Regions from separate parts of the Agrobacterium larrymoorei genome, predicted to be linked through region 1. Evidence: riboswitches for the same ligand, from Rfam matches in the RefSeq annotation. Region 1 holds a riboswitch; the other holds the start of a gene.

What was found. Region 1 has a riboswitch for thiamine pyrophosphate ahead of thiC (phosphomethylpyrimidine synthase ThiC). Riboswitches for the same ligand answer to the same signal wherever they lie in the genome.
Region 2: it holds a riboswitch for thiamine pyrophosphate, as region 1 does, so the genes downstream of both, CFBP5473_RS19920 (hydroxyethylthiazole kinase) here and thiC (phosphomethylpyrimidine synthase ThiC) in region 1, are expected to answer to the same signal.

The regions. Positions count from the first base shown of each region.
Region 1 is NZ_CP039691.1:537,905-548,613, reverse strand. Features, by position in the region: gene CFBP5473_RS02515 (P1 family peptidase) at 1-855, opposite strand, end outside; gene CFBP5473_RS02510 (thiazole synthase) at 907-1,680, opposite strand; gene thiS (sulfur carrier protein ThiS) at 1,682-1,879, opposite strand; gene thiO (glycine oxidase ThiO) at 1,848-2,843, opposite strand; gene thiC (phosphomethylpyrimidine synthase ThiC) at 2,845-4,668, opposite strand; TPP riboswitch at 4,775-4,886, opposite strand; gene CFBP5473_RS02490 (acyl carrier protein) at 5,029-5,280, shown strand; gene CFBP5473_RS02485 (acyl-CoA dehydrogenase family protein) at 5,280-6,461, shown strand; gene CFBP5473_RS02480 (amino acid--[acyl-carrier-protein] ligase) at 6,466-7,374, shown strand; gene CFBP5473_RS02475 (DUF1839 family protein) at 7,382-8,368, shown strand; gene CFBP5473_RS02470 (glycoside hydrolase family 2 protein) at 8,365-10,709, shown strand, end outside.
Region 2 is NZ_CP039692.1:1,218,951-1,229,659, reverse strand. Features, by position in the region: gene CFBP5473_RS19955 (sialidase family protein) at 1-790, shown strand, start outside; gene pdxA (4-hydroxythreonine-4-phosphate dehydrogenase PdxA) at 787-1,746, shown strand; gene CFBP5473_RS19945 (dihydrodipicolinate synthase family protein) at 1,739-2,653, shown strand; gene CFBP5473_RS19940 (iron-containing alcohol dehydrogenase) at 2,665-3,789, shown strand; gene CFBP5473_RS19935 (four-carbon acid sugar kinase family protein) at 3,984-5,042, shown strand; gene CFBP5473_RS19930 (FadR/GntR family transcriptional regulator) at 5,030-5,767, shown strand; gene CFBP5473_RS19925 (LysR family transcriptional regulator) at 5,994-6,932, shown strand; TPP riboswitch at 6,990-7,092, shown strand; gene CFBP5473_RS19920 (hydroxyethylthiazole kinase) at 7,159-7,896, shown strand; gene thiE (thiamine phosphate synthase) at 7,883-8,542, shown strand; gene thiD (bifunctional hydroxymethylpyrimidine kinase/phosphomethylpyrimidine kinase) at 8,539-9,339, shown strand; gene CFBP5473_RS19905 (Lrp/AsnC family transcriptional regulator) at 9,344-9,820, opposite strand; gene alr (alanine racemase) at 9,948-10,709, shown strand, end outside.

The DNA.
Region 1 (10,709 bases):
CGGCCTCCGGCCAGTCGCCGCTGCAAACATTGTGTCGCCATCGCTGGCGAGATGCGAGGGCAGGATGGCGCGCGCTAGCCCGCCATGCGCCATAATAGATAGACGATGCGCCTGCGCCTTGGTCAAAACCGCATCCGTCACTACTGCGCCAATGGTGGTTGCGGTCAACGTGACGCCCTTGATGCGCATAGCACTGTCCGCGTCGGCAAATTCCGGCGGCAGGCCCAACCCGCCAAATTCGCCGCCTCTTTCGAAGGCAGCAGCCCAGAAATGCTGGCTGGACCCAACTGTCGCGGAGCCCATGGCGTTGACGGCAACGACTGCGGCTATTCCAACACCGGAAGAGGTTTTCGCGCTGGCAGAGCCAAGCCCGCCTTTGAATGTAGCCGTCGTGGCACCCGTCCCTGCGCCAACCGTACCGAGTGGAAAAGGCTTGCGGGACGCGGCCTTGAAGGCCTCATATCCCATCTCACGATAGGGCGAATGAAGACCCCAGTCCTTGTCTCCGCCATTCAGCAAATCCATCAAAATAGCCTGCGGAACGATAGGCACGCGGGTCGCTCCAACCTTAAGCCCGCGCCCGTTTTCCCGCAATCCCGCCTGTACCCCACCGGCAGCATCCAGACCGAAAGCGGAACCGCCGGACAGAACGAACGCATCGACGGCGTCCACTGTCATCAATGGATCGAGCAGCGCCGTATCCCGCCCGCCCGGCGCACCGCCAAGGGTGGAGCCGGAGGCGATTGCGGGCTCATCGAACACGATGGCGGTGACGCCGGAACCCAAAGTCAGGTCGGTCGCGTGACCCACCGCAACACCGTCGATGTCGATCAGGAGATTGTTCAAGGGCGGCATTCCTTCTCTGTGCTTATGCCGGTATCCCGCCCTGGCCTTATCTTGTCAATCTCAGGAGAACACCGCCGTACCTATGACAGGGGTGGAGGGAACCGCCATATCGCGCGGCTCCAGCATGCCGGAAAGGTAGGCCTCGCGCCCAGCCGTCACCGCCTTAGCGAATGCGCCAGCCATGATGACGGGATTACCCGCACCAGCCACCGCCGTATTCAGCAGCACGGCATCGTAACCAAGCTCCATAACGGTTGCTGCATGCGAAGGGCGGCCAAGGCCTGCATCCACGATCATTGGCACATCTGGAAAATGCGCCCGCATCGATCTCAGCGCCGTGATGTTGAGCGGCCCCATGGCACTGCCGATGGGCGCGCACCATGGCATCAGCACCTTGCAGCCCGCATCGATCAGTTTTTCCGCCACGACCAGATCGTCCGTCGTATAGGGGAAGACCTCGAAACCTTCGTCGGAGAGAATGCGCGCAGCTTCCACCAGTCCAAACACATCCGGCTGAAGCGTATCGTGATGCCCGATCACTTCCAGCTTGATCCAGTTGGTCTTGAACACTTCCCGCGCCATCTTGGCCGTCAGCACGGCTTCCTTTGCCGTATGGCACCCCGCCGTGTTGGGCAGGATGAGGCGATCCAGCTCGCGGATCAGTTCGAAAAACTGTCCGCCCTTTTTGCCCCCTGCGGTCTCACGGCGAAGGGAAATGGTCAGAATATCCGTCTTGGCTGCGCGCACGGCATCGGCCAGAACGGCGGGCGATGGGTAACGCGCCGTTCCGAGCAGAAGGCGGGAACTGACGTCGCGATCGTAAAGTCTCAACATATCATCCTCCCTGCATGGGCGAGAGGATTTCGATCCTGTCGAAAGCCTTCAGGTGAAAATCGGGGCGGTCTTCGGCATGGACGAGATCGCCATTGACCGCCGTCGCCAGCCAATCGCCCTCGTAGTCGAGCACGCTCAGAAGCTCCGAGAGTGTTGCTGTGGTGAGATCATGCTCTTCGCCGTTGACGTGAATTCGCATGGGAAACCTCCTTTTTATCCAGAATGTCGGCGGCCTGCCGCGCCATGGCGGGCGAAAGTAGAAAGCCGTGCCGATGCGCACCATTGATGAAGATCGTGTTGCCTTCCTCTTTGATGCGGGGAAGATTGTTGGGAAAAGCGGGCCGGATGCCCGTTCCCGTTTCGATAATCTGCGCTTCGCCGAAAGACGGGTGAAGCGCGTAAGCGGCGTTGAGAAACTCCATCATCGAACGCGCCGAAATCGGTCCTTCGTCTTCGGACTCGATCATAGTCGCACCCACCATGAAGCGCCCCGGCTCTCGCGGTACGACATAGAGCGGGATGCGCGGATGGAGCAGGCGCACGGGCCGCGAAAGTGAAATCTCGTCGCTCGCGAGATAGAGCATTTCGCCACGCACGCCGCGAAGCCCCGGCAGGGAACCGACCTGTGCACGGCCAGTGCAATCGATAGTGAGGTCGAAGCCGCTGCCATCCATGGTCTGGATGCCGAGATGGAACACCACACCCATCGAAACCAGACGCTGGTGCAGTGCATGCAGCGCCAATCTTGGATCGAGATGGCCCTCGCCTTCGAAGAAAAGCCCGTGCCGAAAACGCCCCGCAAGATCGGGCTCCAACGCTGCAATCTCCTCTTCGTCCACCCAGCGATAACCGGTTGTCCGAGAGGCAAAGCGCGAAAGCTCAGCCTTATCGCGGGCAGGCGCGACGACCAGCGTACCGTTGCGCGTAACGAGGCCGGGCGTCGCCTCCTCCCACCAGTCGAGCGCCGACTGGCCAAGGGTCAGAACCGCTTCTTCCGCACTCTCCCGCTCGCACCATGGCGCCAGCATTCCGCCCGCGTACCATGATGCACCGTGACCAACCTCGGCGAAGATGTCATGCACCTCCACCGAGAAGCCGCGTTTTGCCATTTCAAGAGCAGCCGTCAAACCGGCGACGCCCGCCCCTTTGATGAGAATGCGCATCTCACTCTCCGGCCACAGGCTGTGGCAGCGGCATATAGAGATCGCCGCCCTGCTTGAACTTTTCCGCCATGGCTTCCAGCCCTTCCTTCTGGGCTTCGGATCGGATGTCGTGTGAAATGCGCATGGAGCAGAATTTCGGTCCGCACATGGAGCAGAAATGCGCGACCTTGTGCGCTTCTTTCGGCAAGGTCTCATCGTGGAAGGACCGCGCCGTTTCCGGGTCCAGCGACAGATTGAACTGATCTTCCCACCGGAACTCGAAGCGGGCGCGGGAGAGCGCATCGTCACGCACCTGCGCTGCCGGATGCCCCTTGGCGAGATCCGCGGCATGTGCCGCGATCTTGTAGGTAATGACACCCACCTTCACGTCGTTACGATCCGGCAGACCCAGATGCTCTTTCGGCGTCACGTAGCAAAGCATCGCCGTGCCGAACCAGCCGATCATCGCAGCACCGATGCCGGAGGTGATGTGGTCATAACCGGGCGCAATATCCGTCGTCAGCGGTCCGAGCGTGTAGAACGGCGCTTCGCCGCAGGTCTTCAGCTGCTTGTCCATGTTTTCCTTGATCTTGTGCATCGGCACATGGCCGGGGCCTTCGATCATAACCTGACAATCTTTCACCCAGGCGATCTGCGTCAGCTCGCCCAGCGTCTCCAGTTCGGCAAACTGCGCCGCATCGTTTGCATCGGCAATCGAGCCCGGACGCAGGCCATCGCCCAGCGAGAAGGACACATCATAAGCACGACAAATATCGCAGATTTCCTCGAAATGCTCATAGAGGAAGCTTTCCTTATGATGATGCAGACACCACTTGGCCATGATCGAGCCGCCACGCGAAACAATGCCCGTGACGCGGTTGACGGTGAGCGGAATGTAGTGAAGCCGCACGCCCGCATGGATGGTGAAGTAATCGACGCCCTGTTCGGCCTGCTCGATCAGCGTATCGCGGAAAACCTCCCAGTTCAGATCTTCGGCGATGCCATTCACCTTTTCCAGCGCCTGATAGAGCGGCACGGTGCCAATCGGGACCGGCGAATTGCGGATGATCCATTCGCGGATATTGTGAATGTTGCGGCCGGTGGAAAGGTCCATAACCGTATCTGCACCCCAGCGGGTGGCCCAGACCATCTTCTCCACCTCTTCCGCCATGGAGGAGGTGACCGCCGAATTGCCGATATTGGCGTTGATCTTCACCAGAAAATTCCGCCCGATGATCATCGGCTCGGCTTCCGGGTGGTTGATGTTGGCGGGAATGATGGCGCGGCCCGAGGCCACTTCCTGCCGCACGAAGTCCGGCGTGACGTGATCGGGAACATGCGCGCCAAAACTCTCCCCATCACGGACCAGCTTCTCCTTCGCCCCCTCACGCCCCAAATTTTCGCGGATGGCGATATATTCCATCTCAGGCGTTATGATGCCTGCGCGGGCATAGGCAAGCTGCGTCACCGCTTTGCCATCCCTGGCACGCAGCGGCTGGTTGCGAGCCGGAAATTCCGGCGTCAGGCGCTCTCCGGTGGCAAAACCGTTATCTTCGGGTTTGACGTGACGGCCCTCGTAACGTTCGACGTCACCGCGCTCCAAAACCCATTGCTGGCGAAGACGCGGCAAGCCACCATCGATATCAAGCAAATGCGATGGATCTGTGTAAGGACCCGAGGAATCATAGACCGTGACCGGCGGTTCGCCAGCCGTCGGGTGCACTGCGATTTCGCGCATCGGCACGCGGATATGCGGGTGCACCACACCCGGCTTATAAACCTTGGTGGAGGCGGGCAGCGGACCTGTGGTCACCGTGGGAGAGAGATTTTTAGCAGCAATGTTCATCGTGAGGCTCCAAAGCAAAACAGTGGAGACCCAGTTCGAGCATGAAGACGAAAAAGCGCGGGATTGATAAAGATGACAGTTGCCCGGCGCTTGGCCGATACTGCTGTTTTCCGCGTTTGCACCGTCCCTACGCCAGTATGAACTGGATCAGGTTCAACGGGTCACTGCGCGTGGTAGCAGAATCTCAGCCCCTTGACGGGACACCCCTGGTGAATGCGACCATGAAACTCCCTGAACACTTTCTTGTCAAGTTGTCTCGGTCACCCGAAATTAACCTCACCGTTTATGGGAATGTTATTTTTTCGCGATTAACTGCAAGATGCGCTATGATAGCATCCAGCTTCAGGGAGATTACTTGGGATGAATTCAACTATTCGTGAAGTACTGTCGAAATTCGGCCAGCTTCCTGTTCCTGTCGACACGATTGCAGACGACGCCGATCTTTACGCGGCAGGGCTTTCTTCCTTCGCCTCCGTGCAATTGATGCTTGGTCTTGAAGAAGCATTCGATATCGAATTCCCCGACAGCATGTTGAACCGCAAGTCCTTCGCAAGCATCGGTGCGATTGAGACGACGGTGAAAGCCATCCTTGACGGTAAAGAGGCGGCCTGATGGACGCCGCCGTCGCTTCACAGAACATGGAACTGGCAGCACGCGCCAAGCGTGTGGCCTCCACTGCGGCCAAATTTGCCGATGACGTGGACGCGGCGGGTCGTTTCCCGAGTGAAGCAGTTGACGCTCTTCGAAGCGAGCGGCTGCTGGGCATTCAGGTGCCGACGCATCTGGGTGGCGAAGGCGCAAGTCTACAGGAAATCGCCGATATCTGCTGCACGCTGGGTCAGGCGTGTTCGGCAACCGCCATGATTTTCGCCATGCACCACATCAAGGCATCGAGCCTTGTGGAGCATGGGGAAGCCAGCGAATGGCACGGCGCCTTCATGCGCCGCGTGGCAAGCGAACAGCTTCTTCTCGGCTCGGCAACGACGGAAGGCGGCATCGGCGGTAACCTGCGCAATTCGATCTGCGCGATTGAAGTTACCGGAGATCAATGCCGGCTGGAAAAAGACGCAACCGTCATTTCCTATGGCAGCGAAGCGGACGCTATCCTCATCACATCGCGGGCGCATGCGGATGCGGCACCTGCCGATCAGGTGATGACGGTTTTCCTGAAAGACCAGTACAGCCTCGAAAAGACCCATGTGTGGAACACGCTCGGCATGCGTGGCACCTGCTCGGATGGCTTCCTGTTCAAAGGTGAAGCTCCTGCCGAACAGATATTCCCCAAGCCTTTCGCGGAAATCGCGGCACAATCCATGCTCGCCACATCACACCTTCTCTGGAGCGGTGTGTGGTACGGCATCGCAGCCGATGCCGTTGCACGCGCGCAGGCCTTCGTGCGTGCTGCTGCCCGCAAATCTCCCGGCGTCACGCCTCCCGGCGCGCTGCGTCTGGCAGAGGTTTCCAACAAGCTACAGATCGTCAAATCCAACGTGATTGCGGGCATCAAGGCTTACGAAGACACCAAGACGGACCCGGACAGATTGATGTCGATGGCCTTTGCCATCGCCATGAACAATGTGAAGATTTGTTCTTCCGAAACCATCCTCGAAATCATCAACCATGCGATGCTGATCTGCGGCATCATGGGTTACAAGAACGGCACGCCGTATAGCGTCGGGCGGCATCTGCGCGATGCGCATTCCGCGCAATTGATGATTTCCAACGACAGAATCTTGAGCAATTCCGCCAATCTCCTGCTGGTTCAGAAGCAGGACACGAGCCTTTTGGGATAAGACCATGGACATGCAAACATCGTTTCTCGATCGCCTGTTCGACAAGGGCCTGCTGATCGATACCGGCGTGGACGGCCTGTATGGTCGCAGCGGCCAGTTCGAAGACGTCATCACCGCTTTCGAACGCCTGATCGACAAGGTCGGCGGCGGTGACAAGGCCGAAGCCATCCGCTTCCCGCCCGGCATCAACCGCGCCTATTTCGAAAAAAGCGGCTACATGAAGAGCTTTCCGCAGCTTGCGGGCACCGTGCATTCCTTCTGCGGCTGCGAGCTCGATCATGTCAGCCTGATCAAAAGCATGGATGAAGGCACGGACTGGACGAAAGACCAGAAGATTACCGACATCGTGCTGACACCAGCCGCCTGCTATCCGCTGTATCCGACCATCGCCAAGCGCGGAAACCTGCCTGAAAATGGTGGTCTCTACGACATCCAGTCCTATTGCTTCCGCCACGAGCCTTCCAAGGACCCGGCACGCCAGCAGCTCTTCCGCATGCGCGAATATGTGCGCATGGGCACCGAGAGCGACGTGACCGAATTCCGCCAGATCTGGATGGATCGCGGCGTCGAGATGATGGAAAAGATCGGTCTCGAGGTGAAGATCGATATTGCCAACGATCCGTTCTTCGGACGCGCGGGTAGGATGCTGGTCAACAATCAGCGCGATCAGAACCTGAAATTCGAACTGCTGATTCCCGTTACCTCCACGACCAACCTGACGGCCTGCATGAGCTTCAACTACCATCAGGATTCCTTCGGTACGAAGTGGGGTCTGAACCTTGCCGATGGCGAAGTTGCCCACACGGCCTGCGTCGGCTTCGGTCTGGAACGCATCGCGCTGGCGCTCTTTGCCAAGCATGGTCTGGATGTGGATCAGTGGCCGCAATCGGTTCGCGAAACGCTCTGGGGCTGATGTTTGCATGACGGCAATATTTCCGGGCTTGAACGCTGAAAACTACACCCCTCACCCGCTCCATGCGTCTGACCGGATGTGGCCGGAAACCAATTGCTATGTCGATCTCTGGATCGAGCTTCTGGCCTCCAGCGGACTGCCGCCGGAGGCCATGCTCGGCTTCACGCTGACCCAGGATTTCGAGGGCGATCAGTTCACCTTCTTCAAGGTGCCGCTGGAAGACCTCGAAGCGCTCTATGGCATCCGCGTCACCGAACTGGCGATTTTCGACAGCATCGAAAACCACGTGGAAACCCAGCTGGAACGCGGGCGCATCTGCCTGATCGAGATGGACAGCTTCTACATGCCGGATACGCAGGGCGTCGGCTACCGCAAGGAGCATGGCAAGACGACGGTCGCCATCAACCGCATGGATAGCGAGAATCGCAAACTGGAATATTTCCACAATGCCGGTTACTTCGCGTTGGAAGGCGATGATTATGCGGGCATTTTCCAGCATCATCTGAAAGAAGACGAGCCGCCCTTCCTGCCCTATACCGAATTCGTGAAATTCGCCGAGGAGCCGGTGTCCGAAAAGCATCGCCGCGCTGTGGCAGAACGCCTGCTGACGCAACACTTCGCCAAGCGCCCGAAACAGAACCCTATCCGCGCCTTCGCAAAAGTGTTTCCAGCGCAGGTGGAGAAAGTGGCAGACCGCCCTTTCGGCTTCTTCCATAAATACGCCTTCAACACGCTGCGCCAGATGGGTGCGAATTTCGAACTGGCCGCAAGCCACCTGCAATGGCTGGGTGGCGAGCATGCCTTCAACGATGCCCCCGCACAGGCTCTGAAAATTTCCGAAGTATCCAAGACCGTGCAGTTCCAGCTTGCGCGTGCGGTAACGCGCCGCAAATTCGATGCTCTGGCAACCGTTCTCGATCCCGCTGCGGATGCCTGGGACGAGTTGATGGCAAAGCTTGGAAAAAACCTCGATAGCGCCAGCGAGGCCGCGTGATCGCGCCGGTCCACCATTCCGCCCGTCCCGGCCAGTTGCTGACGGAAGGCTGGACCCTGACGCTGACTGAGGCCGATGCCTATTCTCGTCCGTCAGATATTCCACTCGATGCCGAAGCCATCACGGCACCTGTGCCGGGAACCGTTGCCGAAGCACTCGAGGCTGTCGGAAAGTTCGATCGCTTCAATCCGAAGCCGCTCAACGGCCTTGATGCATGGTATCGGCTGACGCTGATTTCCGATGGCCCGGAACGCGCAACACTTCATTTCGACGGGCTTGCCACCATTGCCGAAATTTATCTGAATGGTGAGGTCATTGCCAGCAGCACCAGCATGTTCGAAGCGCAGGAAACGCCCGTTCAACTGACAGGCGCTGACGAGCTTGCCATCTGCTTCCGTGCGCTCGCCCCACGGCTTGAAAGAAGCGGCCCCCGCGCCCGCTGGCGCCCGCAAATGATGAATACGCAGGGCCTGCGGATGATCAGAACCACGGCACTGGGTTACATGCCCGGCTGGTGTCCTGAAATTCACGCCGCTGGCCCCTGGCGGTCGATCCGGCTGACACGAGGAAATGAAGCTACCTTCGAAATCAGGTCGTTCCGAGCGGAACTGACCACGGATGGCGCGGGCGTCATCAAACTTTCCGTCGAGGCTGCGGCCTCTACGAAACAGATCGAAGTTGAGTGTAACGGCCATAAAGCCCTTCTCTCGCCTATCGCAGATGGCCTCTTCGAAGGTGAGTTGAGACTGGACGGCATCGAGCCTTGGTGGCCAGCCACCCACGGCAAGCCGACCCTGCATGACGTCACGCTTCGGCTGGACGGGAAAAGTCACCCCATCGGCAAAACCGGCTTCCGCCGCGTCGAGATAGACCATGGCGCAGATGGCAAAGGTTTCGGCCTGAAGATCAATGGAGAGCTGATCTTCTGCCGGGGTGCGGTCTGGACCAATGCGGATATCGTACGGCTTCCCGGTAATCGCAAGGATTACGAGCCCTGGCTGCGGCTTGCGGCAGAGGCGGGCATGAACATGATCCGCATCGGCGGAACCATGGCCTACGAGACAGCCGATTTCTTTGCGCTTTGCGACGAATTCGGCCTCATGGTCTGGCAGGATATGATGCTGGCCAATTTCGATTATCCTGCCAAGGACGAGGCCTTTCTCGCCCATATCGAAACCGAAACCACGCAGCTTCTAGCAAAGACCGCGCTTTCTCCCTCTCTTGCCGTTCTGTGCGGCGGCAGCGAAATCTATCAGCAAGGCGCGATGCTCGGGCTTTCGGAAGCATTCTGGAAAGGTCCGCTGACGGAGGAGATACTGCCGAATTACGTGCAGCAGCATCGCCCGGATGTCGTCTATGTACCCAACTCCCCCTTCGGTGGCGCGCTCCCCTTCTTTCCCAATGAAAAGGTGGGGCACTATTACGGCGTAGGAGCCTATTGCCGACCGCTGGACGATGCGCGCCGCGCGGATGTCCGGTTTGCCGGAGAGTGCCTCGCCTTCGCCAATGTGCCGCAACAGAAGACCCTTGAAGCCCATCTTCCGGTCAGGGCCTTCCATGATCCGGTCTGGAAATCCCGCATTCCCCGTGACCGTGGAGCCTCATGGGATTTCGAGGATGTTCGCGATCATTACCTGAAGCTGCTCTACGATGCGGACCCGACGACGCTGCGCCGCGAAGATGGCGAGCGATATCTGGACCTCTCCCGCGCGGCTATCGCGGAGGTCATGGAGGTAACTTTTGGAGAGTGGCGGCGCAACGGCTCCTCATGCCAGGGCGCACTGATCTGGACGTTGCAGGATCTGCTGCCCGGTCCCGGCTGGGGGCTGATCGATTCCACCGGCGAGCCGAAATCGACATGGTATGCCTTGAAGCGGGCATTCCGTCCGATGCAAATCATCCTCACCGATGAGGGCACGAACGGACTGGACGTTCACCTCCTCAACGAGACCGGACAAAGCCGAAATGTGATCGTGGAACTCGCCTGCCTGCGAGATGGTTTGCAGCCTGTCGTGAGCGGCAGACGGCAGCTCGAACTTGCCCCCCGCACCAAGATGACGCTCGCCGCGACCGACCTCTTTGGCGCCTTTTTCGATACGACCTATGCCTACCGCTTCGGCCCACCTTCGCACGACGTGACCTTGGCGAGACTGCGCGACGTGGAAAGTGGCGAGGTCGTTGCGAGCGCTTATCATTTCCCGCTTGGCCGCAGCGCTGCGATACACACCGCAACGCTCACCCCCATTGTGAGCCAGAAAGACGACCGATGCTTCCTGACGATCACATCGGATCGCTTCGCCCAATCGGTCCATGTCGCTGCGGAAAACCATCGTCCTGCCGA
Region 2 (10,709 bases), on a different replicon from region 1:
CGGTGAAATCACATCCGGCCCTGCTCGCGATATCGGACTAGCAAACGGCACCTTCATCCGGGCCACCATCGTGCGCCGCGATGACGGCGCGTGGATGTTGCCGCTCTTTCTCTGCAACCCACGCCCCGGCGCGAAGTGGACCGGCACGCATGATACGGCGGCTGTCGCCGTCAGCACCGACAAAGGCAAGACCTGGGCCGTGACCGATGTGCCGGATAGTTTCGGCTGCGTACACATGACCATCGTGTCCCTGGGCGGACAGGACATGGCCGCCTTCTTCCGCCGCCGCCAGTCGGATTTCGTCTATCGAACCGAAAGCCGCGATGGTGGGCGCAGCTGGTCCGTACCGCAGGCAACGGATGTTCCCAACAACAACTCTTCCATCGCCGCCATTCGCCTTGCCGATGGCCGCGTGGCGCTGCTGTGCAACCCCGTTTCCGCCGCCACATCCGATGCGCGCCGCGAGTCTCTTTACGACGAGCTTGGCGAAGACGACCATCGCCCGAATGCGGAAGGCGGCATCACGCCGATCTGGGGCGTGCCGCGCGCGCCGGTAACGCTCTGCATTTCCTCAGATGGCGGCAAGAGCTTCCCGCAGCGGCGCATCGTGGAAGACGGTCCCGGCACCTGCCTTTCGAACAATTCGGTCGATGGCCGCAACAAGGAAATGTCTTACCCGGCGCTACTGGAAGGCAAGGACGGCACGCTGCACCTTGCCTACACCTATTACCGACGCGCCATCAAATACGTGCAGCTTGAAAAAGGCTGGATCGACGGAGAAAACGCATGAGCGATATCGTTGGCATCACCATGGGCGACCCGGCTGGCGTCGGCCCGGAAATCACCATCAAGGCCCTGACCGAAATGAGCGCCGAGGACCGGGCCAACACCCGCGTTTTCGGCAACCTCAAGCAGCTTGAGGCCGCCAAGACGGCACTCGGTTCCGACCTCGACCTGACGGGTCTTGTCGAAGACATCGAGATCGAAGGTGCGCCGGTTGCATGGGGCAAGCTCAGTTCGGTCTCGGGCGATGCCTCCTTCCGCTTCATCGACAGCGCCGTGAAGGCGGCGAGCGCAGGCAAGATCGGCTGCATCGTCACGGCCCCGATCAACAAGGAAGCGCTGAATTCCGCGGGCCACCATTATGATGGCCACACCGGCATGCTGACATCGTTGACCGGCTCCAAATCCGCTTTCATGCTGCTGGCATCCGAGCGCCTCAAGGTCATCCATGTCTCGACCCACGTAGCATTGAAGGATGCGATCACCCGCGCCAGGCCGGAGCGTATTCTGGCGACCATTCGCGCTGGCAACAATCATCTGAAACGCATCGGTTACGACAAGCCGAAGATTGCGGTGGCGGGCATCAATCCGCATTGCGGCGAAAACGGTCTGTTCGGCACTGAGGATGATGAGTTCGTCGCACCCGCCGTTGCGAAAGCACGCGCCGAGGGCATCGATGTCTATGGCCCGATTTCCGCCGATACGGTATATCACCGCGCCTATCAGGGCGGGTTCGATCTCGTCATCGCGCAGTATCACGATCAGGGCCATATCCCGATCAAGCTCGTGGCCTTCGACACCGCCGTCAACGTGTCCGTCGGCCTGCCCATCGACCGCACCTCGGTCGATCACGGCACCGCCTTCGACATTGCCGGAACCGGCAAGGCCAACCACGTCAACATGAATGCGGCCATCGCCTATGCCCGCAAGCTGATTGCAGGAAAGAAGAAGAACAATGGCTAATGCATTCGATATCAGCGGCGTCTATTCCGCCGCAACGACAGCAATCGCGGAAGACGGCACGCCGGATTTCCGCCTGTTCACTGCCCATTGCAAGGCGCTGATCGAAGAGGGCTGCGATGGCGTGGCGCTTCTCGGCACGACGGGCGAGGCCAATTCCTTCGGCCTCAAGCAGCGCATGGACATTCTGGAAAAGGCGATTGCAGGCGGCGTGCCCGCAGCAAAGCTTCTGCCCGGCACGGCGCAGACGGCTGTTTCCGACACCATCGAACTCACTCGCCATGCGGTGGAAGCAGGCGTTCCCGCCGTCGTTCTGCTGCCGCCCTTCTATTACAAGGGCGTGAGCGCCGAGGGCATCTACCGCGCCTATGCCAAGGTGATCGAAGGGGTGAAGGATAATCGCCTCAAGGTCATCCTCTACCATATTCCGCAGGTTTCCGGCGTCGCCATTCCGCATGATGTGATTGCACGTCTGCGCAAGAATTTCCCCGGCGTGGTCGTCGGCATCAAGGATAGCTCCGGCGATCTGGACAATATGAAGGCCATGGTTGCCGCCTTCCCCGGCTTCGGCGTTCTGGCCGGTGCCGACCCGGTGCTGCTGCCGCTGTTGCAGGTGGGTGGCGCTGGCTGCATCACCGCAAGTTCCAACCTCGTTGCATCAGATCTTCGCATCGTCTTCGACAACTGGAACGTCGCGGGCAAGGAAGATGTCGTGAAGGCCGCGCAGGACCGCATCGTCGCTTGGCGTGAACTGACCAATTCCTATGTGCAGCTTCCAACCGTGAAAGCCATGGTGGCGAAGCGTCGCGGCGATAATGGCTGGCTGCGCGTGCACCCGCCACTGGTGGAGCTATCCGAGGCGGAACGCGAAACCGTCTGGGCGCGCATGGATGCGCTGGAACAGCAGTAAGGAGCAGGATCATGGATGCCATGGCACGGCCAATAACACTGCATCAGCCGAAGCGACTGGAAATCGGCGCGGGCGCTTCTTCCAAGCTTGGAGAATGGGCCGCAGGCACCAAGCGCGTGCTGGTGATCGCCACCGAACACACGGTCGGCTTCGTCGACCGGCTGAAGCTATCCGGCGATATCGAGGTCTTCTCGAACACTCCGCCGGAGCCGGATGACAAGGCGCTGGATGCGGCCCTGGCAACGGCGCGGGCGCTGAAACCCGAACTGGTCGTCGGCCTCGGCGGCGGCTCGGTGCTGGATGTGGCCAAGCTCGTTGCAGCCTTGTGGGATGGCAACCAGTCTCTGGATCATGTCGTCGGCCCCAACAAGGTGGCTGGCAGACGCACCGCGCTGGCGCAGGTCGCGACGACTGCAGGTACTGGTTCCGAAGCCGGTATCCGCGCGCTGATTACCGATAGCGCAACGCATTCGAAAAAGGCAGTGGAAAGCCCGCATCTGCTGGCAGATATCGCCATTCTCGACCCTGAACTGACATGGTCCGTTCCGCCGGCGGTAACGGCTGCAACCGGTATCGACGCCATGGCCCATTGCGTCGAAGCCTTCACCAACATCAACGCCCACGACCTGATCGATGGTTACGCCCGCATGGGCATCCGCCTCGTCGGCAAATATCTGGCCCGTGCTGTGGAAAACGGCAAGGATACCGAAGCGCGCGCGGGCATGATGCTCGCCTCCTATTACGGCGGCATCTGCCTCGGCCCGGTCAATACGGCAGCGGGCCATGCGCTGGCCTACCCGCTCGGAACCCGGCTGGGCCTTCCCCACGGCCTGGCAAACGCCATCATCTTCCCGCACGTGCTGGCCTTCAACGTGCCTGCCCGCGCAGAGAAGACCGCAGAAGTGCTCGAAGCGCTCGGTCTTGCGGTCGCGAAAGACCCGGAAGGTGTGCTCGATGCTGCCTATGGCTTCTGCAAGGCACTCGGCGTGGAGATGCGGCTTTCGGCGCATAAGGCGCAGGAAGCGGACCTTTCAGACTGGGCAACGGAGGCCCACGCCATCCGGCGGCTGATGAACAATAACCCGCGGGATATGTCGGTGGAGGACGTGCTGGGGGTTTATCGGGCGGCTTATTGAGAGGACGCGGTTTGGCGGGTGGCGCTCCCGCCCACCGCCGTCATGCTCGGGCTTGACCCGAGCATCCACCGACGTCTCGCCACCCGCAACGTGGATGGATCCTCGGGTCAAGCCCGAGGATGACGCAAGAGGGGAGGTCAATGCGAGAGCCGGGACCTCCCTATCGCGACATCGATACAAGGAATGAAACAGGAATGAGCAGGCATTTCGACAGGCTTTTGATCGTGGCGGATGATCTGACGGGCGCGCTGGATACGGCAGCGCCTTTTGCCGCTGCAGGAAAGAAAGTCACCGTCGTTGCCGATCAACGCTTCATTGCGGAAGCCATCGAAAGCGATGCCGCCGTCATAACCGTCACCACGCGAAGCCGTGAAATTCCGGCGGGTGAGGCAGCGCAACGGGTCGCAGCCGTTAAAGCCGCACTCAAACCCGGCATCCGGCTGTTCAAGAAGGTCGATTCCCGGCTGAAAGGCAATCTTGAGGAGGAGCTCGAGGCGCTGGGATTCGAGCGCGCGGTGGTGCTGCCCGGCATTCCGGAATTCGGGCGCATTGTGCGCAACGGCATGATCGAAGGATTCGGGGTGGCGGCCCCGATTTCGATTGCGGAGAAGCTTGGACGGCTGGCGGCGCGATGCCGTTTTCCGGACACGACAACGCCAGAGGAAATGCGGGCAGTGGCTGACGGCATTCAGCCGGATGAGCTGTTGGTCGGCGCGCTGTCGCTGGCAAAAGCCATTGCGGGGGGTGCCTCTACGGAGGCCCAGCCAATTTCCTATCCCACACACCGCGTCGTCATGGCGGTGGGTTCGCGCGACCCGATCACGCTGGAGCAGGTGTCGAAGCTTCGCGCCAGATATCCCGACCTTGCCTATCATGCCGCACCCAATGGGGTGATTTCTTCCAGTCAAACCCGGCAGGAAAATGCGGCAATCACGCTGTTGCAGGCGGTGCCCGCAGAAACGGAAGTCGCGGCAACTCAAGCTGCGGCGGCACTTTCCGCTTCCCTGGCAACCATGGTGCGGCAGGGTGACACCGTTCTGCTCTCCGGCGGGGCGACGGCGGAGGCCTATTTCGACGCGCAGGGCATTCATCTGCTGCGTTTCGTTGGCGAAGCAATGCCCGGCCTACCCGTTGCTGAAATGAATGGCACCTTCTACATTACCAAATCAGGCGGCTTCGGAGCGGAGGACACACTCGTCCGGCTGGCCGAGGCTGTAACAGGTGGAGAGGCTGAGAAAACATGGGGGCGATAGAACAGGTTTCTCATCGCAAGAGTTTGAGCGACGTCGTTTACGAACGGCTTCAGCATGCCATCAAGTCCGGCGCGTACAAGAATGACGAGCGCCTGCCGACGGAGCACGATCTTGCCGCCGAATTCGAAGTTTCCCGCCCCATTGTGCGCGATGCGCTGAAAAAGCTGCGCGACAAGGGCCTTGTCTATTCGCGGCAGGGTGCGGGCAGCTTCGTGCGCAGCATCGGCGTCAAGCAGGCGCTAGGCTTCAGCCCGCTGGAAAATATTGCCGATCTGCAGAACTGTTACGAATTTCGCATGACGGTGGAGCCGGAAGCAGCAGCCTGCGCGGCGGAGCGTTATGGCGAGGCGGAACTTGCCCTGATCAGCCGCGCGCTGGCTTCGCTGAAAGAAGCGACCAACCGTCAGCGGCACCGGGAAGATGCCGATTTCCAGTTTCATCTGGCAATCGCCAAGGCTTCCGGCAATACCTATTTCTCCACCGCCATGGAAGCGCTGAAGGATCATATTGCCGTCGGCATGCAGTTTCACGGGCTTTCGCTGAAGAATTCGATGCTTGGTCTTCGCCATGTCTATGACGAACACGCCGCCATTTACGAGGCGATCAAGAACCGCGATTGCGAGCTTTCCCGCCGGTTGATGCGCCAGCATCTCAACGGTTCGCGCGCGCGCCTATTCGAAGGCAAGAAGCCGGAACTGGCCGATCAGGAAAACGCGCAGTTGTGAAAATATAGCGCTTGCCACTGGAAGCGCCATCACCTACCACATTGAAAGGCCCTCGCGGTTTGGGTCTACGGGTGGGCAAATTATTTCACTTCCATACGGGCAAAACCCCTGAAACGTCCATTTCAGGTGATAAGAGCGTTTCCTTGTCGAATGGAAAGGCTCCAAGGTTTTGTTGAAGCCGCCGAAACATATGGTCGACTGAGACCGTGCCACCCAAGGCCTGAAAATGATTGAGAAATATCTGGATACCCGGCAGCTTGAAGCATTCGTTGCGGTGGTATCCATCGGAAGCATGACGGGCGCGGCAAAGGCTTTGGGCAAATCCCAGCCGGTCGTCAGCCGCCTCATCCAAGACCTCGAGCAGGATATCGGTTTCACCCTTCTGCACCGCAACGGACCGCGCATTGCGCCGACCGAGCAGGGCATTGCTTTCTTCTCGCAGGCCGAGCTTTTTCTTGGCGGGTTGCGCACGATCAGCGAAAGCGCAAGGCGGATCGATGATGCCGATACGCGGCCCATCGAAATCATGGCGGTGCCAGCCCTGGCCGCAAGCCTCGTGCCCACGGCACTCGCAAAGCTGCCAGAGCCTCTGTTTCCAAACCAGGTGCATGTGCGCAGCATCGCGTCCGAAAATGTCGTTCAGGCCGTGGTGGCGCGCACGGCGGATGTGGGCCTTGCAAGCCTTCCGCTGGATAATCCCGGTATAGACGTGCACTGGATCGGCGAAGTGCCCTGCGTTGCCATCGTTAGGCAGGATGATCCGCTGGCGCAGAATGACGTCATAACCCCGCTCGACCTTGCCCGCCGCCGCATCATCGCGCCTGCCAATCCCTACCGGTTGCGCATGCAGATCGAGCAGGCTTTCAGCGAGCAGGGCATAGAGTTGTACGGCATTGTCGATAGCAACGCGACCTATGTGTCCATGTCGCTTGCCCGCGCCGGGCTTGGGGTCGCCGTGGTCGAATCGATCACCGTCAGCGGGCTGCCGGTAAAAGACCTTGCCGTGCTGCCGCTTTCCTTCCACGTGCCCTTCCAATGGGGCGTGATCACCGCACTCGGCAGACCGGCGCGCACGACGATCGATCACCTGATCGATGCACTGGAAGAAAGCGCCCGGTCGCTGCCGGGCTTCCGCAAGCAGGCGGGACAGGCCGTCACTGCCTGAAGGCAATCGACGCTTCATGTGAAGCATTGACACATCTGCAAAAAAGCGACAGTTTCCGCTCATTCCGAGGGGAGCATCGAACGATGCTGAGATGGCGGTGAGCCGAACTCTTGAACCTGATCCGGGTTATGCCGGCGTAGGAACGGAACGGTCGCCGCTGCTGGCAAAGCTTTTCTTTTCTCCGCTCGAATGTGCCCTGATCTCAGCGTCTGGAGGCGATTGAGACATGTCGAGTTTTCCCACCGCTCAAACGGCGGCAGATCTTCTGGCGCGTGTGCGGGAGCGACGTCCGCGCGTTCATTGCCTGATGAATACGGTGGTGCAGAAGTTTACTGCAGACGGTATTACCGCCGTGGGCGGCATTCCTTCCATGACCTCTTCGGAAGAAGAGATCGAAAGTTTTGTTCGCAAGACAGACGCGCTGACGATCAATCTTGGCACGCTGGATGCTGAACGGCGCAAGGTTATCCGCATGGCGGTCTCGATTGCCAATGGGGAAGGCAAGCCGTGGATCGTGGACCCCGTTCATTGCGATTATTCGCCTTCTCGGCTGGATTTCACCCATGAGCTGGCGCAACTCAACCCATCCATCATGCGTGGAAATGCTGCCGAAATGGCCGTGATCGGCGATGTAGGCACGGCGCTTCGTATCCAGACAGGGGCTGTGGATCGTTTAAGCGATACAACCCGCAAAATCCGCATCGTCAACGGCCACTCCCTTATGGCGAAAGTAACGGGAACCGGGTGCCTTTCCGGTGGCGTGATTGCCGCCTTCATGGCGGTGGAAAACGACGTGATGCTGGCGGCTGCCGCAGCACTGACCGTGACCGGCGTTTCGGCTGAGATTGCAGCCCGGCATGCGCGCGGGCCGGGCAGTTTCGAAGCAGCGTTTCTGGATGCGCTCTTCAACCTTAACGGCAACGACATTCTCTCCCATGCAAGGATTGAACATGACGAAGATTGATTATCGGCTGAACGCGCTCGTTGATGCGTCGCTTGCAGATATTGCGCCTCTGCCGGAGCTTGCAGCCATTGCCGCGCGCCATGGCGCGACGATTATCCAGTACCGTGACAAGCACGCTTCCACCCGGCGCATGATCGAGCAGGCGAGGCTGATTGCGCAGGCTCTAAAAGGGACCGGCGTACCACTGGTGATCAATGACCGCGTGGATGTGGCTTTGGCTGCGGGCGCAGATGGCGTGCATCTGGGGGCAGATGACATAGAGACTGAGATGGCAAGACGGCTTTTGGGTGCCGAAGCCATCATAGGCCTGACGGTGAAATCGATGGCGGATGCTGAGCGCGTGGCTGAAACCTCTGCGGATTACGCCTGCATTGGTGGCGTGTTCGAGACCACATCCAAGGTCAATCCCGACCGCCCGGTCGGGCTGGAGGGGCTGAAGGAACTGCGAGATTTTCTAAGTCACAAGCGGCCCGACACGCCGGTTGGGGCCATTGCCGGGATCACGCTGGAACGTGTTCCTTCCATCATCGCCGCCGGAGCCGATGGTGTGGCGCTGATTTCCGCACTGTTCCGCGCGGAAAATATTGCTGCCGCGACCGAGGAATTTCGCCGGGCGGTAGATAAGGGTCTTGGAGCGCGCGCATGACGGCCATTGCATTGACCATTGCCGGTTCCGACAGCGGCGGCGGCGCCGGAGTACAGGCGGATATCAAGACCTTTTCGGCACTCGGCGTTTATGCATCGAGCGTGATTACGGCCATTACCGCGCAGAACACGAAGGGCGTGACCGCAGTCGAAGATGTATCTGCCGAAGTGATCGCAGCGCAGATGGACGCGGTCTTTTCCGATCTCGATATCAGGGCCGTGAAGATCGGCATGGTATCGCGCATCGATACGATCCGCATCATTGCAGAGCGGCTTAGCGGACAATCGCAGCCGGTGGTTCTCGATCCCGTCATGGTGGCGACATCCGGCGACCGGCTGTTGCGAGAGGAAGCGGTGGAAACGCTGCGCGCAGAACTGCTGCCACAGGCGCTGCTTGCAACGCCTAACCTTCCCGAAGCCGCGCTACTGACCGGCAGCCAAATCGCTGGTGACCGCAAGGCGACGATAAAGCAGGCCGAGCAAATTCTTGCGCTTGGAGCCCGCGCCGTGCTGATCAAGGGCGGGCATGGAAGCGGGCCGGAAAGCACCGATCTTCTTCTCGACGGGACGAGCGTGCAGGAGTTTTCCATGCCGCGCATCGAAACCACGAACGACCACGGAACAGGCTGCACGCTTGCCGCAGCGATTACCGCCCACCTGGCACTTGGGCTGGCTCTGCCGGATGCGATTGGCCTTGCCAAGGAATATCTCCAGGGCGCACTGGCCGCCGGGCGCAATATCCAGATCGGCAAAGGGCGCGGCCCCGTGCACCATTTTTATCGCTGGTGGAATGCTTAGAGTTTCAGGGCTTTCGCTCCGCCACCTTCAGCTTGCCGCCAGCGAGCGCGTTTCTGATGGCGAAGCTGGAGTGAATGCGCGAGACGCCCGGTAGCTTGGACAATATGTCCTTGTGCACCCGCTCGAAATCTCCCGCCGTCTCCACCTCGACGCGCAGGTGATAATCGGAACCGCCGGTCATCAGATAGCATTCCCGCACCTCGGGATAACGCCGCACGGCGTTTTCGAAGCGGTTGAGAAAATCTTCCGTCTGCCGGTCCAGTGTGATCTGCACGATGACGGAGATCATCTCGTCGCCCGCGGCACTTCCGGTGATGGCGGTATAGCCGCGAATGACGCCTTCCCGCTCCAGAATATCCACGCGCCGCAGGCAGGCGGATGGCGAAAGACCAACCTCTGCGGCAAGCTTGGCATTGCTCATGCGCGCATTGAGCCGCAGCAGGCGGATGATGTGGCGATCCGTAGCGTCCAGAGACGACATAATTTCATTCCGTTTCGTTGCATAAAATTGCGCATTCCTGCGATTAGTCGCATGAAATTCCATTCAATCTGCAAAAATTCGATCATCGTTGCAATAGCTTATTCGGATAAGAATAAAGGGAACGACGATGGACATGACAATCAGCCATCAGAAGGCCAAAGGCGGCGCAAGCGGCTATCTGACAATCGATTTGAGCGCCTTGCGCGACAATTATCTGGCGCTGGCAGCACAGGCTCCCGCAGCCGTGACGAGCGCGGTGGTCAAGGCCGGTGCCTATGGGCTGGGCGCAGATATCGTGGCGCCTGTTCTTTATGACGCGGGCTGCCGCCATTTCTTCGTGGCGCATATCGATGAAGCGATTTCGCTTCGCCTTCACATTGGCGCGGATGCAAAGATTTTCGTGCTGAACGGACTGCAGCCCGGCAATGAAACCTCCTGTGCTGGGCTGAACATCGTTCCTGTCCTCAATTCGCTGGAGCAGGTGGCGCAATGGTCTGCGCAGGCGACAACGCTTGGAAGAACCCTGCCTGCCGCGCTTCAGATCGATACTGGCATGTCGCGGCTTGGCCTTGCGCCTTACGAGCTGGAAGAGCTTTACGCCTGCCCCGCGCTGCTGAACGGCATAGAGCTGGCCTACATTATGAGCCATCTGGCCTGCGCCGATGAGCCGGACCATGAGGCCAATGGATCGCAGCTTGGCGTGATGCGCAAATCGGCTGAGATGTTTCCCAATGTGCCCGTCAGCTTTGCCAATTCCGGCGGCGTTTTTCTGGGTGCGGATTACCACAACAGCCTGATGCGCCCCGGCGTTGCGCTTTATGGCGGCGCACCCTCCAGCGCCCGTCCCAATCCGATGAAGCCCGTGGTGGCGCTGAACGTTGCCGTGGTG